3 regions of the Actinacidiphila glaucinigra genome follow, and region 2 is predicted to be linked to each of the others. Evidence: riboswitches for the same ligand, from Rfam matches in the RefSeq annotation. Region 2 holds a riboswitch; each other region holds the start of a gene.

Region 1 (5,149 bases), 1.3 Mb from region 2:
GAGACCGGCATCATCAAGCGCCTCCCGCACGGTGAGTTCATCGAGATCCACGAGCCGCTGGAGCAGGGCGCGCTGTTCAAGCTCACCCAGCACGAGCAGCCCAAGCCGCTCGAGGTCGGCCCCGAGGTCGACGAGAACGGCGTGGAGAAGAAGGTCGGCCCCACGGAGAAGCTGCGCGCGAGGCTGTCCCGCGGCTACTACGGCGAGGGAACGCAGATCGACAAGCCCACAGTCGAGGAGTACGAGGAGATCACGAGCGGCCACGGTCACCACTGATCACTGAAGCTGTGCCACCGGGCAGGGCCCCGTCCATCCGATGGACGGGGCCCTTTCCCGTTCCCCCGCGCCGATAGGCTGGAGCCGAAGGTTTCCCGCCGCACGTCAGACCCCATGGAGTGGACCATGAGCGTTGTGAACCCCGCCGGAGGCGCATCCGTGGCGGGCGGCTCCTGGCCCGACGTCCTGGGCGCGCTGCTGAACGGCAAGGACCTGACGGCGGCCGAAGCGGCGTGGGCGATGGACCGGATCATGAGCGGCGAGGCCTCGGACGCCCAGGTCGCCGGCTTCATGGTCGCCCTGCGGGCCAAGGGGGAGACCGTCGAGGAGGTCACCGGCCTCGTCGAGTCGATGTACGCGCACGCGGAGCCGCTGCACATCCCGGGCCCCGCCGTGGACATCGTCGGCACCGGCGGCGACCGTGCCAGGACCGTGAACATCTCCACGATGTCCGCCATCGTCATCGCCGGCACGGGCGCGAAGGTCGTCAAGCACGGCAACCGCGCGGCCAGCAGCGCCAGCGGTGCCTCCGACGTCCTGGAGAAGCTCGGCATCAACCTCGACCTGCCCGCCGGCCGGGTGGCGGAGGTAGCCGAGGAAACCGGGATCACCTTCTGCTTCGCCGCGAAGTTCCACCCCGCGATGCGGTTCGCCGCCCCGGCCCGCCGCGACCTGGGCATCCCGACCTCCTTCAACATCCTCGGCCCGCTGACCAACCCGGCCCGGGTGGGCGCCTCCGCCGTGGGGTGCTTCGACACCCGGATGGCCGGTCTGATCGCGGGTGTGCTGGCCCGCCGCGGCTCCTCCGCGCTGGTGTTCCGGGGCGACGACGGGCTGGACGAGCTCACCGTCACGGCCACCTCCCAGGTGTGGGTGGTGCGGGACGGGAAGGTCGAGCAGGAGTCCTTCGACCCGCGCGACGTCGGCATCGAACTGGTGCCGATCGAGGCGCTGCGGGGCGCGGACGCCGCATACAACGCCGACGTCGCCCGCCGGCTGCTGGCCGGCGAGACCGGCCCGGTCCGTGACGCGGTGCTGCTCAACTCGGCGGCCGCGCTGGTGGCGCTGGAGGGTGCGGGTGGCCGGCTGACCGACCGGATCGCGGCCGGGATCGCGCGGGCGGCCGAGTCGGTCGACTCCGGGGCGGCCGCACGGACGCTCGAGCGGTGGGCCGCGGCCACGCAGGCCTGACCACGAGAACCACCACGGAGGGCCGGGGCCGTTGCCCCGGCCCTCCGTGCTGTCCGCCGCTGTTCCGTCCGACCCCGTGCCGTCCGACCCCGTGCCGTCCGACCCCGTGCCGGCCGCTCCCGGGCGGGCCGTCCGGGATGCGGACCGCGGCTTGCGGCGAGGTGCCCGTGTGGCATGATGCTGCGCAGGTCACGAGTGACAGCGAAACGGCCCCGGCCCGCTGTCCGGCAACCCTCCTTCCGTGGCGGGGTGCCCCGGGTGATGACCAGGCCGCAGGCAGCGAGGTCTGCGGCAAGCGCGGTCAGAGGAGTTCCTCCATGAGCAAGCGAATGCGCTAGGGCCTTTCCCGGCCCCCAGCCGCCTCCCCACCCTCCCCGGGCGTCCGCCCGTCGTGCCGAGGGCTGTTCCGTCATCACTGACGTTCCTTCACCCACGCCTGCTCCCAGGAGACTTCGCCATGTCGCTGCGCCCTGCCCTGCCCTCGTCCGTCCGCGCTCCGCTGCCCGTCCTGGGACGCGAGGTCCTCGTGCCGCTCGTGACCGGGGGCGAGGTGGGCTACGCCGCCCTCGACTACGCGGCCAGCGCGCCCGCGCTGCAGCGGGTCTGGGACGACGTGGCGGCCTACGCGCCGTACTACGGCAGCGTGCACCGGGGGGCCGGCTACCTCTCGCAGCTGTCGACCGACCTGTTCGAGCAGAGCCGCGCCACGGTCGCGGAGTTCCTCGGCTGTCGCCCCGGCGACCAGGTGATCTTCACCCGTTCGACCACCGACTCGCTGAACCTGCTGGCCGCCGCCGTACCGGCCGGCACGAGCGTCTTCGTCTTCGAGACCGAGCACCACGCGTCCCTGCTGCCGTGGCGGGAGGCCGACGTGACCTACCTCGGTGCCCCCCGCACCCCGGCGGAGGCCGTGGCGACGCTGGAGCGGGCACTGGCCGCCCGGGCGACGGACGGACCGGCGCTGGTCTGCGTGACCGGGGCGTCCAATGTGACCGGTGAGCTCTGGCCGGTGCGGGAGCTGGCCGCGGCGGCCCACGCCCATGGCGCCCGGATCGTGCTGGACGCGGCGCAGCTCGCCCCGCACCACCCGGTGGACATCGCGGAACTCGACGTGGACTGGGTGGCCTTCTCCGGGCACAAGCTGTACGCGCCCTTCGGCTCCGGCGTGCTCGCCGGCCGCGCCGACTGGCTGTGCGCGGCCGAGCCCTACCTGGCCGGAGGCGGCGCCTCCCGGCGGGTGGCCCGGAGTGCGGACGGCGGGGTGGACGTCGACTGGCACACCACGGCCGCCCGGCACGAGGCCGGCTCGCCCAACGTGATCGGCGCCTACGCGATCGCCTCGGCCTGCCGCGCGCTGACGGAGGCCGGGTTCGACCTGCTGGTCGAGCGGGAGCAGGCGCTGGTGGCCCGCGTGCGGGCCGGACTGGCCGAGGTGCCCGAGGTCAGGGTGCTCTCGCTGTTCGGCGACGACGCCCCCCGGGTCGGTGTCGTCTCCTTCGTCGTCGAGGGCTGGAACAGCTCCCACTTCGCGGCGGCGCTCTCCGCGGAGTACGGGATCGGCGTCCGCGACGGCCTCTTCTGCGCACACCCGCTGCTGCGCACCCTGCTCGGCGCCGCCGACCAGGAGCCGGGCGAGTGCGGTGCCCCCGAGGCCGCCCCGGGCGAGCTTCCGGAGCCTTCGGTCGGGGGCGCCCCCGCGCTCAACGCCATCCGGGTCTCCTTCGGCGCGGGCACCCCGGACGAGCACGTGGAACGCTTCGTCGACGCGGTGCGGGAGCTGGTGTCGGACGGGGCCAAGTGGCGTTACCGGACCGAGGACGGCCGCTGCGTGCCGGACCGGGACCAGGCCTGAGCGGCCCGGCCCCGGTGCGCCGTGCCGGGCGGACCGGTCAGGCGTCCAGGCCGATGGCGAAGGCCGTCTCCAGGTCGTGCTGGGAGTAGGTGCGGAACGCCACGTGGGTGTCGGTGGCCTCGACGCCGGGGATCTTGCTGATCCGGCCCGGGATGACGTCCGCGAGCTCGTCGTGCCGGGCCACCCGCACCATGGCGACCAGGTCGTACGTCCCCGTCACGGAATAGACCTCGCTGACGCTGTCGAGCGCGGCGATGGACTCCGCGATCTCGGGGATACGGTCGACGCTGGTCTTGATGAGCACGATCGCGGTGATCACGGCTGTGGGTCTCCTTGGCTCGCCCTGGCTGCGGGCTCAAGCTTAGGCGTTGCGCGACAGCACACCCACGTGCACAGGAAGCCGCAGACGAAGCCGGTGATGTGGGCGAGGTAGGCCACCCCGGGACCCGTCTGCTGGATCTCGCCGGCGAGCCACTGCAGGACGAACCAGAAGATCAGCACCATCCAGGCCGGGAAGCGCAGCGGCAGGAAGAAGAGGAAGGGGAAGACGCTGGTCACCCGGGCCTTGGGGTAGAGGTAGAGGTACGCGCCGAGCACCCCGGAGATCGCCCCGGACGCGCCGACCAGGGTCTGCGTGGAGGAGGTGTGCCCGAGCGCGTAGCCGTACGTCGCCACGTAGCCGGAGGCGATGTAGAAGAGCAGGAAGCGGAAGCGGCCCATGCGGTTCTCGACGTTGTCGCCGAAGACCCAGAGGAAGAGCATGTTGCCGAGCAGGTGGAACCAACCGCCGTGCACGAACAGCGCGGTGAGCACCGACACGAACGGTGAGGTGGCGAAGGACCCGAGGGGCGGGCAGCCGGTCGGCATCGGCACCTGCGCCAGGGGGATGTGCCCGTGCCAGAGCTCGGTGGGGATGACACCCCAGCGGGCGAAGTACGTCGCCTGGGCGCACACCTGATCGTGGCCCATGCCGTACATGTAGTTGAGCCCGGAGGACGGGCTGATGAGGAACAGCACCCCGCACAGCCCGATCAGCGCGTACGTCACCACGGGTGTGCGGTGGACGGGGTTCTTGTCGTACACCGGGATGACCATGGACCGATCATGACGGAACGGGTGTAACGGGCGCGGGGCGCCTCGCCGCAGCGCGCGGGACCACCGAGGCCGTAGGGTGACCGGAACGCATCCGCGCGACCGAGGAGACGACCGATGCCGGTGCCCCTGCCGACCGTCACGACCCGCTGGCGTTGCACCCTGTGCGGCAATCTGACCCGGTTCGACGTCACCCGCTCCAGCAAGGTCGTGGAGTACGTCCACCTGGACCTGGCGGGCGAGCCCTCGGTCGAGGAGCGCGAGGTGCTCAGCGAGACCGTGGAGTCGGTGCGCTGCCGCTGGTGCAACGCCGTGGACCAGGTCGAACTGGTCGACCGCCCCGACACGGCGGCGGCGACGCAGGCCTGAGCGCGGCCGGGGACAATAGAAGAATGCGGCGCGGCCAGAGAGGTTGAAGGAGGCCGGGGAGGCGCCCACGGACTGGACGGAGTGAGGGTGGACGGGACCGGCGGTAACCCGGGCCGCGGCGAGGAAGCTGCCGCGCCCGAGACCGCGGCTGCGCCGGAGGGGTCCGTCCACGGCGAGTCGCTGGACCGTCCGCTGCCCGAGGGCGTACGGCACCGCGTGGTCGCCCTGGCGGCGGAGGCGTTCGGCGGGCTGACCCCGGCCGAGCTGCCCGCCGTGCTGCGCCCCTACGCCCGGTTCACCCCGAGCCGCCGCGCCAAGTTCGCCGCGACCGCGCTGGCCACGGCACTGGAGGGCGACCCGTCCTTCCGG
Region 2 (5,149 bases):
CGTCCAGGACCCGCGCGGAGATGCCCGGGTGGTTCTGCTCCAGCGAGTCGATGACGTCGGCCAGGGTGCCGCCCTCGGCCGGGACCTCGGCCCGGCCGCCGGTGTAGGTGCGGAGGATGGTCGGGATGCGGACGGTAGCGCTCATGATGCGGGGTTCACCTTCAGTCTGGGTCAGCCGGTGCGATGGGTCAGCCGGCCAGGCCGGCGGCGCGGAACGCGTCGAGGCTCGGGCGGATGGTGGCCGTGGGGCGTGAGGTCGGGGCGACGGCGTCCAGCGTCTTGAGCCCGTCGCCGGTGTTGAGCACGACGGTCTCGCCGGCCGGGTCGAGCTGCCCGGACTCGATGAGCTTGCGCAGCACGCCGACCGTCACACCGCCGGCCGTCTCGGCGAAGATGCCCTCGGTCCGGGCGAGCAGCTTGATCGCGTCCACCACCTGCTCGTCGGTGACGTCCTCTACGGCGCCGCCCGTGCGCCGGGCGATGTCCAGCACGTACGGGCCGTCGGCCGGGTTGCCGATGGCGAGCGACTTGGCGATCGTGTTCGGCTTCTGCGGGCGCACCACGTCGTGGCCGGCCTTGAAGGCGGTGGAGACCGGGGAGCAGCCCTCGGCCTGGGCGCCGTAGATCCGGTAGGGCTTCTCCTCCACCAGGCCGAGCTCGATCAGCTCCCGCAGACCCTTGTCGATCTTCGTCAGCTGCGAGCCCGAGGCGATCGGGATGACGATGTTGTCCGGCAGGCGCCAGCCCAGCTGCTCGCAGATCTCGTACGCGAGCGTCTTGGAGCCCTCGCCGTAGTAGGGGCGCAGGTTGACGTTGACGAAGCCCCAGCCCTCGCCGATCGGGTCGCCGATCAGCTCGCTGCAGAAGCGGTTGACGTCGTCGTAGGTGCCCTCGATGCCGACCAGCTCGCCGCCGTAGACCGCGGCCATGACGACCTTGCCCTCCTCCAGGTCGTGCGGGATGAACACGCAGGAGCGGAAGCCGGCCCGGGCGGCCGCGGCGCCCACGGCGCCGGCCAGGTTGCCGGTGGAGGAGCAGGACAGCGTGGTGAGGCCGAAGGTGCGGGCGGCCTCCAGGGCGATGGCGACGACCCGGTCCTTGAAGGAGTGGGTCGGGTTGCCGGAGTCGTCCTTGATGTGCAGGCCGCCGGTGACGCCCAGTTCGCGGGCGAGGTTGTCGGCCTTGACCAGCTTGGTGAAGCCCGGGTTGAGGTTGGGCTTGGAGGCCACGTCCGCGGGGACGGGCAGCAGCGGCGCGTAGCGCCAGATGTTGTTCGGCCCGGACTCGATCCGCTTGCGGAGGGTCTCGGGGTCGCCGCTCGGAAGGTCGTACGCCACTTCGAGCGGCCCGAAACAGGCCTCGCAGGCGAAAAGGGGCTCCAGCGGGAAGCGCTCGCCGCACTCGCGGCAGGAGAGCGCGGACGCGGGGCCGAAGGCGGAATCGGTGGACGCGGATGCAACGGTCTGCGCAGCCATGTCAGGCGAGGCCCTTTCTCCTCATCTTCCTCACGGCGCATCTCGCCGTGAGACGGAATTGGCACCTTCCCCACCTGGACCTCGCGGTCGGCGGGAGGGTTGCCGGGGCTTCAACGGGCCGTTCCCTCTGCCCCTCTGGATGAGCGGTATGGCGCCGGGCGTACTGCCCGGGCATTTGTCGGACGGGGCGCGATCACCGTGGACATACGATGGTCGTGCCTCGTGTTCAAGACTGTAACCGACGACCTCGAACCTGGTCATGGGCCGTCCGTCCTGCGAGACGGGCAGAAACGGAGCAACCCGGTGCTCGACGAGGTGGCCGGCTGGCTGCAACGGCGGTCCTGGACCGCCGACCGCAGGCCGCTGCCGCAACTGCTCGCCGCCAAGCGCGCCGCGGGCGCGCGCGGCACGGTCAGCGTCGTGCTGCCCGCCCTCGACGAGGAGGCCACGGTCGGGGAGATCGTCGGGACGATCCGCCGCGAGCTGATGAGCGAGGCGGTGCCGCTGGTCGACGAACTCGTCGTGCTGGACTCCGGGTCGACCGACCGGACCGCCGAGGTCGCGGCGGCCGCGGGCGCGGTCGTCGTCCACCGGGACGAGGTGCTCCCGCGGCTGCCCGCGCTGCCCGGCAAGGGCGAGGTGCTGTGGCGCTCGCTGCTCGTGACCCGCGGGGAGATCGTCTGCTTCGTCGACTCCGACCTGCGGGAGTTCGACGCGCGGTTCGTGTCGGGGATCGTCGGGCCGCTGCTCACGGACCCGGACCTGCGGCTGGTCAAGGCGATGTACGACCGGCCGCTGGAGACCGGCGGCACGGTCGTCCCGGCCGGCGGCGGCCGGGTGACGGAGCTGGTCGCGCGGCCGCTGCTCAACCTGCACTGGCCGCAGCTGGCGGGGTTCGTCCAGCCTCTCGGCGGGGAGTACGCGGCGCGGCGCTCGCTGCTGGAGCGGCTGCCGTTCCCCGTGGGGTACGGGGTGGAGCTCGGGCTGCTGGTGGACGCGCTCAACACGGTCGGGCTCGACGCCCTGGCCCAGGTCGACGTCGGCGTCCGGCACCACCGGCACCAGGACGGCCAGGCCCTGGGCCGCATGGCGGCGGCGATCTACCGGACGGCGCAGATCCGCCTGGCGCGGGGCCATCTCGTGCGGCCCTTCCTCACGCAGTTCGACCGCGCCCCGGGCGGCGGTTTCGAGCCGCACGTCCACGAGGTCGCGACGGAGGAGCGCCCCCCGATGCGCACGATCCCCGAGTACGCACGCCGCCGCGCGGTGGCGTGACCCCGGGGCGGTATCTGCGCCGGACCGCGACGGGGCGCGGCCGGAAACCCCCGGCTGGGCTAGCTCGTACGTTTGCGATCAGGGATGCGTGGCTAGGCTGGCCGCATGGTCGCATCGCATGCCGCGCGCGTTCTGGTCGCGTCCAACCGCGGCCCCGTGTCGTACAGCCTCCGCGAGGACGGCACGCTCGCCCCCCGCCGCGGCGGGGGCGGACTCGTGTCGGGCCTGAGCGCCATCGGGCCGGACGCGGACGCCGTCTGGGTCTGCGCGGCCCTGGGCGACGGGGACCGGGCCGCCGTACTGCGCGGTGCCGGGGGCGCGGGCCGGCTGCCCACCGCCGACACCGGCGGCCAGCACGTACGGATGCTGGACATCCCGGCGGACACCTTCGCGTCGGCCTACAACGGCATCGCCAACTCGGTCCTGTGGTTCGTCCACCACATGCTGTTCCAGACCCCGCTGGAGCCCGTCTTCGACGAGGACTTCCGCGAGCAGTGGGCGGCGTACGTGGCGTACAACGCCGCCTTCGCCGACGCGCTCGCCGACGAGGCGGCCCAGGGCGCGGCCGTGCTGGTGCAGGACTACCACCTGGTGCTGGTGCCGCAACTGCTCCGCTCGCGCCGCCCCGACCTGCGCATCGGCCACTTCTCGCACACCCCGTGGGCCCCGCCGGACTACTTCCGCCTGCTGCCGGACGACGTCGCCGCGGAGGTGCTGAGCGGCATCCTCGGCGCCGACCGGGCCTGTTTCCTGACCCGCCGCTGGGCGGACGCCTTCGCCGCGTGCTGCGCGGACGTGCTGGGCGCCTCCGTCATCCGCGACGCGGGCAGCCTGACGGTCACCCACCGGGGCCGCACCACGCGGATCGGGGTGCACGGCCTCGGCGCGGACGCCGACTTCCTGCGGGAGCGGGCGCACCGGCCGGACGTGGACGAGCGCCTGGCGGCGCTGCAGGAGGCCGTGGGCGGCCCGGACCGCAAGGTCATCGTGCGCGTGGACCGCACCGAGCTGTCGAAGAACATCGTGCGCGGCCTGCTCGCGTACGCGCAGCTGCTGCGCGACCACCCCGAATGGCAGGGGCGCGTGGTGCACATCGCCTTCGCCTACCCCTCCCGGCACGACCTGGCCGTCTACCGGGAGTACACGGACGAGGTCTCCGACCTCGCCGAGGAAATCAACGAGGAGTTCGCGACGCCTGGCTGGCAGCCGGTGGTCCTGCACGTCAAGGACGACTTCGCGCGCTCCCTGGCCGCCTACCGCCTGGCGGACGTCGCGCTGGTCAACCCGATCCGCGACGGCATGAACCTGGTGGCCAAGGAGATCCCGGTCGTCTCGGACGACGGCGTGGCGCTGGTGCTCTCCCGCGAGGCGGGGGCGTACGAGGAGCTGGGCGACGACGCGTTCGTGGTCAACCCGTACGACATCCGGGCCACGGCCAACGCCCTCCACCAGGCACTGTCCGTGTCGCACGGCGAGCGGGCCGAGGCCACCAAGCGACTCGTGGCGGCCTCGACGGCGCTCCCCCCGCAGCAGTGGTTCCTGGACCAGCTGCGGGCACTGGGCTAGACCCGGGCCGGCGCTACGCCCCGACCGGTGTCCTGTCCGGCGCGGGGCGGCCCTCGCGCAGGCCCAGCCGTTCGCTCGGCACCTTGTGGGTCTCACGGGCGGTGAGCGCGGCGAGCACCGGGGGCACGCAGAGGGCGGCGGTGAACAGGGCGACCGCGCCCCAGTCGTCGCCGTCGGGGCCGGCGATCTGCGCGGCGAAGGTGACCGCGAACCCGGCGATGGCGAAGCCGATCTGGGTGCCGAGCGCCATGCCCGAGAGGCGGACGCGGGTGGAGAACATCTCGCCGTAGAAGGACGGCCACACACCGTTGGCGGCGCTGTAGACGACACCGAAGGCGAGCACGCCGAAGAGCAGGACCAGCGGGTACGAGCCGGTGGAGATGGCCCACAGGTAGGCGGCCATCATCACGGCGCTGCCGGCCGCGCCCGCGAGGTAGACGGGGCGCCGGCCGACGCGGTCGGAGAGGTGGGCCCACAGCGGGATGGCGACGAGGGCGGCGAGGTTGGCCAGGGCGCCGACCCACAGCATGTCGGAGCGGTCCAGGCCCACCGCGTCACTGGTCGCGTAGGCCAGCGCCCAGACGGTGAAGATGGTGCTCACGGACGCGACGAGGGCACCGGCGATCACCCGCAGGACGTCCGCCCAGTGGTCGCGGAGCAGGACGAGCAGCGGCATCCTGGCGACGCCCTCGGCCGCGGCGGCCTGCTGCACGAAGGCCGGGGTCTCCTCGACGTTGCGGCGGATGAACCAGCCGACGACGGCGACCGCGACGCTCAGCCAGAACGGTATCCGCCAGCCCCAGGTGAGGAGTCGGTCCTCGGGGAGGGACGCG
Region 3 (5,149 bases), 3.8 Mb from region 2:
GGCCCTGGTTCCGGTAGCCCGGCGTGGTGTGCGCCAGGACGCTGGTCGCCGGCCGGGTGCCGGTGGGGAACACGGTGTCGGCGATCTGCTTCCGGTCGACGGCGTACCGGATCGCCTGCCGTACGTCGGCGTCCTTCAGGACCGGCCGGGAGTTGTTGAGCCCCAGACCGAACACGACGCCCGGGTTCGCCCGGCGCTGCAGCGTCACCTGACCGCCCTTCAGCGTCGCCTCGTCCGCCCTGCCGACGCTGCCGATCGCGTCCACCTGGCCGGACCGCAGACTGCCGGCCCGCACCCCCGCCTCGGGCACCACCTTGAACACCAGCCGGTCCAGGTACGCCTCGCCCTTCTTGCGCCAGCGCGGGGAACCCCATGCGTACCCCGTGCGCTTGGCCAGGGTGATCGACTGGTTCTGCACGTAGCGCTCCAGCACGAAGGGCCCGGAGCCGACCACGCCCTGGCTGCAACGGCGCTGCGGGGTCCTCTTCACGCTCGCCGACGACTCGATGCCCAGCGAGTGCGTCGACGTGGCCTGGAGGAACTGCGCGTTCGGCTTCTTGAACCTCACCCGGACCGTGAGCGTGTCGACCGCGCTCGTGCTCTCGACACCGCTCAGGTATCCCTGGGCGAGGATGGCGAGGGCGCCGAGCTTCGGGACGGCGTCGAAGTTGTCCTTGACCACCTGCGCGGTCAGCGGTGATCCGTCGCTGAAGGTGACGCCCGGTCTGAGGTGGAAGGTGAACGTCGTCGCGTCCGGGCTGACCTCCCAGCTCTCGGCCAGCCACGGCACGATCCTCCCGGTCTCCGGGTCCTGGTCGGTCAGGGAGTCCACGACCTGGCGCAGCGAGTAGATGGTGTCGTTGCTGCCGACCTGCTGCGGATCGACGCACCCCGCGTCGGAACCCACGGCGAAGGTCAGGGTGCCACCGGGCCGGGCCCGGCCGGTACCGGCGCCGGGATCGCCGCCGCTCGGCCCGCAGGCGGTCAGCAGGATGCCGGCGGTCAGAAGGGCGGGCAGAGCCGTCCACCGGGTGGATCGGGAACGCTGATGAGCTGTCACGGAGGGTTCTCCTACTCGTGTCACCGCACACCGGGCCACGCGAGCCGTGGCCGTGCACGGACGTGCCGCCCCGCCGGGCACGACGCCGCGACGGATCAGCGCTGGTCTGAAGGCCTTGGGGAAGGGAGGGGTCCGGTGGCGCGGGACGACGCACCGGACACACCTGCCGGGAGGTACGGAAGGCAGTGGCCGTGGCCGGCGGGGGAGGTCAGCCGGCCGGGCGGATCCGGATCAGCCCGGACACAGGCAGCCGGTGAAACGCTGCAGATCGATGTGGCGGCGGCGGGAGAGGCCGCAGAACAGCGTCGCCGCCGCGAGGGAGGCACTCAGGTCGCTGTTGTGGCGCATGCCGGTCCTCCCCTTCTTCGGGCCCCGCCCACGGGCCACGCGCTTGCGGAATCGCGGGTGATTCCGCCGGGCTTTCACCTGGAGCCTGGAGCCTGGAGCCTGGAACACCCCACCGCGCCGGACGGTTGCCGGTCAGGCGGCCGGTGCGTGACGCTGACGCTCGATGATCCCGTGGCCCGGTCAGCCCGCCGCGCGGTGGGCGGACACGGTACGGCGGGCGAGCGGTTCTCGCAGGCCGAGGTGGGAGCGGAGCGTCGAACCGGTGTACCCGGTGCGGTAGACGCCGCGTTCCTGCAGTTCCGGAACGAGCAGGTCGACGATGTCGTCGAGACCGTCCGGGATCAGGTAGGGCGTGACGTTGAAGCCGTCGATAGCCCCGTGCCGTACGAAGTGGGCGAACTTGTCAGCGAGGCCGGAGGGCGTGCCGACATGGCCGCGCTGGGGGCCGAGCGCGATGACGGTCTCGCGCAGCGACCAGCCGTGTGCCTCCGCCTTGGCACGCCACTCGGCGACCACGACGCGGGGATCGGTCACGCGCCGGGCACCGAAGGAGCCGTCGTTCTCGCCGACCACCGGGTCCTCTTTCGGTAACGGCCCGTCGGCGTCACGCTCCGACAGGTCGATGCCCCACAGCAGCCCGGCGATTCCCAGCGCCGTGGCGCGTGTGACCTGCTGCGACCGTATCCAGTGCTTCTTCTCCCGCGCCTCCTCCTCCGTGGCGCCGATGATGATCTCCGTGCCGGGCAGGATGCGCAGGTCGTCCTCGGGTCGCCCGGCCGCGCGCAGCCGCCGCCGGATGTCCGCGGCGAAGGCCAGCGCGTCGTCGAAGTCGGTGCCGTGCGCCGAGAAGATGACGTCGGCGTTGCGGGCGGCGAAGTCGCGACCCTCACCGGAGTCCCCCGCCTGGAAGACGACGGGGTGCCCCTGGGGGCTGCGCGGCAGGGTCGGAGTGAGGTCGACGTCGAACTGCGCCCCTTGGTGGCGTACGCGGCCCACGGCGCCCGGCACCGCCCAGGCGGGCGCGGACGCGGAGCCCGCGACGGCACCGTCCTCCCAGCCGTCCCACAGGGCGCGGGCCACGGTGAGGAACTCCTCGGCGCGCCGGTAACGGTCGCCGTGGTCGAGGTAGCCGCCGCGGCGGAAGTTCGCGCCGGTCCAGGCGTTGTCCGTGGTCACCACGTTCCACCCGGCGCGGCCTTCGGAGAGCAGGTCGAGCCCGGACAGGCGGCGGGCCAGGTCTGCGGGCTCGTTGAAGGTGGAGTTGGAGGTGCTGACCAGGCCGATACGGCGGGTGACGGCGGCCAGCGCGGCGAGCTGGGTGATCGCGTCCGGCCGTCCGGCCACGTCGAGGTCGTGGATGCGGCCGTCGACCTCGCGAAGCCGGAGCCCCTCGCCGAGGAAGAAGGCGTCGAACAGGCCCCGCTCGGCGGTCCGGGCGACCCGGCGGAACGAAGCGGGATCGATCTGGGAGCCGCTCTCCGGTGCGGACCAGACGGTCCAGTGGTTGACGCCCTGGAAGAACACCCCCAGATGCAACTGCGCGTGGGGCCGGGGGACGTCGAGAGGATCGGTGCGGGTCATCGGGCGTCCTCCTGGGCGGCCGCGGCGGCGAAACGGTTGGCGGGGCGCGCGAGACCCAGAGCCGAGCGCAGCGACGTGCCGGGCAGCGGGCGGGCGACGAGTCGCCGCTCGGCGAGGGCGGGCAGGACGAGCCGGGAGAGCACGGAGAGGTCCTCGTCCAGCACCAGCGGATGCAGACGCACGCCGTCGACGGCACCGCGCAGGTCGTGCAGCAACGCGACCAGTCGCTCAGCGGATCCGACGTGCCGCAGCCGGCCCCGGTCCGTCCACGGCGCGTGCCGCTCCAGGTCCGCGACGCGCTCGGCACCACTGGCCGCCGGGGTGTCGAGCGCGACCTCGACCTCCGCGAAGACGCGAGGTGTGCCCGCGGCAGCGGCGGCCGCCGTGACCGCCCTGACGTCCCGGCCGGCGACCAGGGCGACGTCGAGTTGGGAGGCGGGGACGAGATGTGGCCGGCCCAGGACGACCAGTTGCCCCTGCGGCGGGCGCGGCACGATCGCCGGTCCCCTCACGGCGTACGACTCCCCGGTGAAGTCGACGTAGTGGAGCCGGTCACGGTCCAGGTAGCGGCTGGTGGCCACCGAACGGATGACGGCGTCGTCCTCCCAGGAGTCCCACAGAGCCCGCACCACCTCCACGGCGTCACGGGTCTCCGCCGCCCGCGCGCGGGAGTCGGTGACCGGCGGCCGCCCCCAGGCGCGAGCCGCCCCGGGATGGTCCTCCTCGGTGACGACCCACCCCCCGCGACCGGCGGAGACGTGGTCCAGGGACGCCAGCTGGCTGGACACGTGGAAGGGTTCGGCGTAGGTGACCGGCACGACGGGCGTGATCCCGATCGTGCTCGTGGACGCGGCGATGAAAGCCGCCCGTTCCACCGCGCCGATACGGCCCACCGGATCCGGCGGGGCCCCGGGCGGCAGCACGCCGTCGTCCAGGGTGAGGAGGGTGAACCCGGCGTTCTCCGCCACGGCGGCCACGCCGGCCACGCGGCGCGGGGTCAGGAGCCGGTCGGGGGCGTGGTCCGCGCGGCGCCAGGCCGCGGGGTGGGCGCCCTCGCCGTCGATCTCCACGGCGAGGTGCAAAGGGGGACGGGACATGGGCGGGCGGTCCTTCCGGGAGCACGGGAACCCGCGGCCGTGGGGCCACGTCGGAACGGCCGGCCGCGCCGGCCGGCAGGGCTCAGAGGTGCGCGGAAGGACAGACCGCGGAGGAGGTGCGGCAGTAGTCGACATGCCGCCGGGTGATCAGGCGCGCGTCACCGGCACGTCGCGGTGCCGCGCCGGATGCACGCATCGAGGGCCTCCACCCGTCCGGTCGATGTCGGTTCAACGTACGTCGTCGGGCCCCGGGAGTGTCAAGGCCCCCCGGTACGACGTCACGAACAGGCGCCGAGGGCCGCGGCGTTGCGCACGAACAACTCGTGGAGATCGCGTACGGCCCGCGGGACGGAGCCGGAGTGGCGGCGCTGCACCACCAGCAGCACCTCCGTCGCGTCCCCCGCGAGCGGGCGCGCCGTGATCGCACCGCTGCGCTCGAGGGGGTCGCCGACCACACTGAAGTCCGGCAGCACGGCGGCCCCCAGACCCTCGGCGACCATCAGCTTTCCCATCTCCGCGCCGTCGGTGGAGTACGAGAAGGACGGCGTCCGCCCGCCGAGCAGACGGTGCACGAAACGGTGCATGACGTAGCCGGACCGCATCACGACCAGCGGCTCAGCGAGGAGGCTGTCGGTGTCGACCGCGTCCAGGGCCGCCAGCGGACTGTCGGGACGGACGCACACCACGGGACGGCCGCGCAGAAGCTCGGTGGACTCGATTCCCTGGGGCATGTCGTCGTCCCGCAGGTAGTTGACCAACCCCAGGTCGAAGCCGCCCTCCAGCAACCCGCGGTGGATGTCCGCCTGCTGGGCACCGACCACCTCGACCTGCGTCACCGGGTGCGAGGACCGGAACTCCCGCACGGTCGGGATGAGCAACGGGACGGTGGCGCTGTTGACCGTGCCGAGCCGGACCATGCGGCTGACACGGTGCTGCTCCCCGGCCGCGCCACGGAGCCGGTCGACCGCCTCCAGCACACTCAGGATGTGCGGCAGCAGTTCCCTGCCCTCGTCGCTGATCTTCGCCCCCGACCGCTTGCGTTCCAGCAGGTCCACCCCGAGCT

The links. A riboswitch is a leader RNA that binds a small molecule or an ion and turns the genes downstream of it on or off. The one in region 2 is predicted to bind S-adenosylmethionine.
Region 1: linked by a shared signal. The riboswitch ahead of OIE69_RS28565 (aminotransferase class V-fold PLP-dependent enzyme) and the one ahead of thrC (threonine synthase) in region 2 are both predicted to bind S-adenosylmethionine.
Region 3: linked by a shared signal. The riboswitch ahead of OIE69_RS39985 (putative leader peptide) and the one ahead of thrC (threonine synthase) in region 2 are both predicted to bind S-adenosylmethionine.

Annotation. Positions count from the first base shown of each region.
Region 1 covers NZ_CP109144.1:6,351,058-6,356,206, forward strand. Annotated here, with positions in the region: gene qcrB (cytochrome bc1 complex cytochrome b subunit) at 1-276, shown strand, start outside; gene trpD (anthranilate phosphoribosyltransferase) at 403-1,467, shown strand; SAM riboswitch class IV at 1,655-1,771, shown strand; gene OIE69_RS28565 (aminotransferase class V-fold PLP-dependent enzyme) at 1,925-3,319, shown strand; gene OIE69_RS28570 (Lrp/AsnC family transcriptional regulator) at 3,357-3,638, opposite strand; gene OIE69_RS28575 (rhomboid family intramembrane serine protease) at 3,635-4,414, opposite strand; gene OIE69_RS28580 (hypothetical protein) at 4,529-4,780, shown strand; gene OIE69_RS28585 (NYN domain-containing protein) at 4,868-5,149, shown strand, end outside.
Region 2 covers NZ_CP109144.1:5,029,432-5,034,580, reverse strand. Annotated here, with positions in the region: gene OIE69_RS22605 (ubiquitin-like small modifier protein 1) at 1-145, opposite strand, end outside; gene thrC (threonine synthase) at 189-1,475, opposite strand; SAM riboswitch class I at 1,494-1,621, opposite strand; gene OIE69_RS22595 (glucosyl-3-phosphoglycerate synthase) at 1,779-2,750, shown strand; gene OIE69_RS22590 (alpha,alpha-trehalose-phosphate synthase (UDP-forming)) at 2,856-4,316, shown strand; gene OIE69_RS22585 (MFS transporter) at 4,330-5,149, opposite strand, start outside.
Region 3 covers NZ_CP109144.1:8,806,539-8,811,687, forward strand. Annotated here, with positions in the region: gene OIE69_RS39980 (ABC transporter substrate-binding protein) at 1-1,060, opposite strand, end outside; gene OIE69_RS39985 (putative leader peptide) at 1,292-1,408, opposite strand; SAM riboswitch class IV at 1,443-1,578, opposite strand; gene OIE69_RS39990 (NtaA/DmoA family FMN-dependent monooxygenase) at 1,589-2,989, opposite strand; gene OIE69_RS39995 (LLM class flavin-dependent oxidoreductase) at 2,986-4,086, opposite strand; gene OIE69_RS40000 (LysR family transcriptional regulator) at 4,365-5,149, opposite strand, start outside.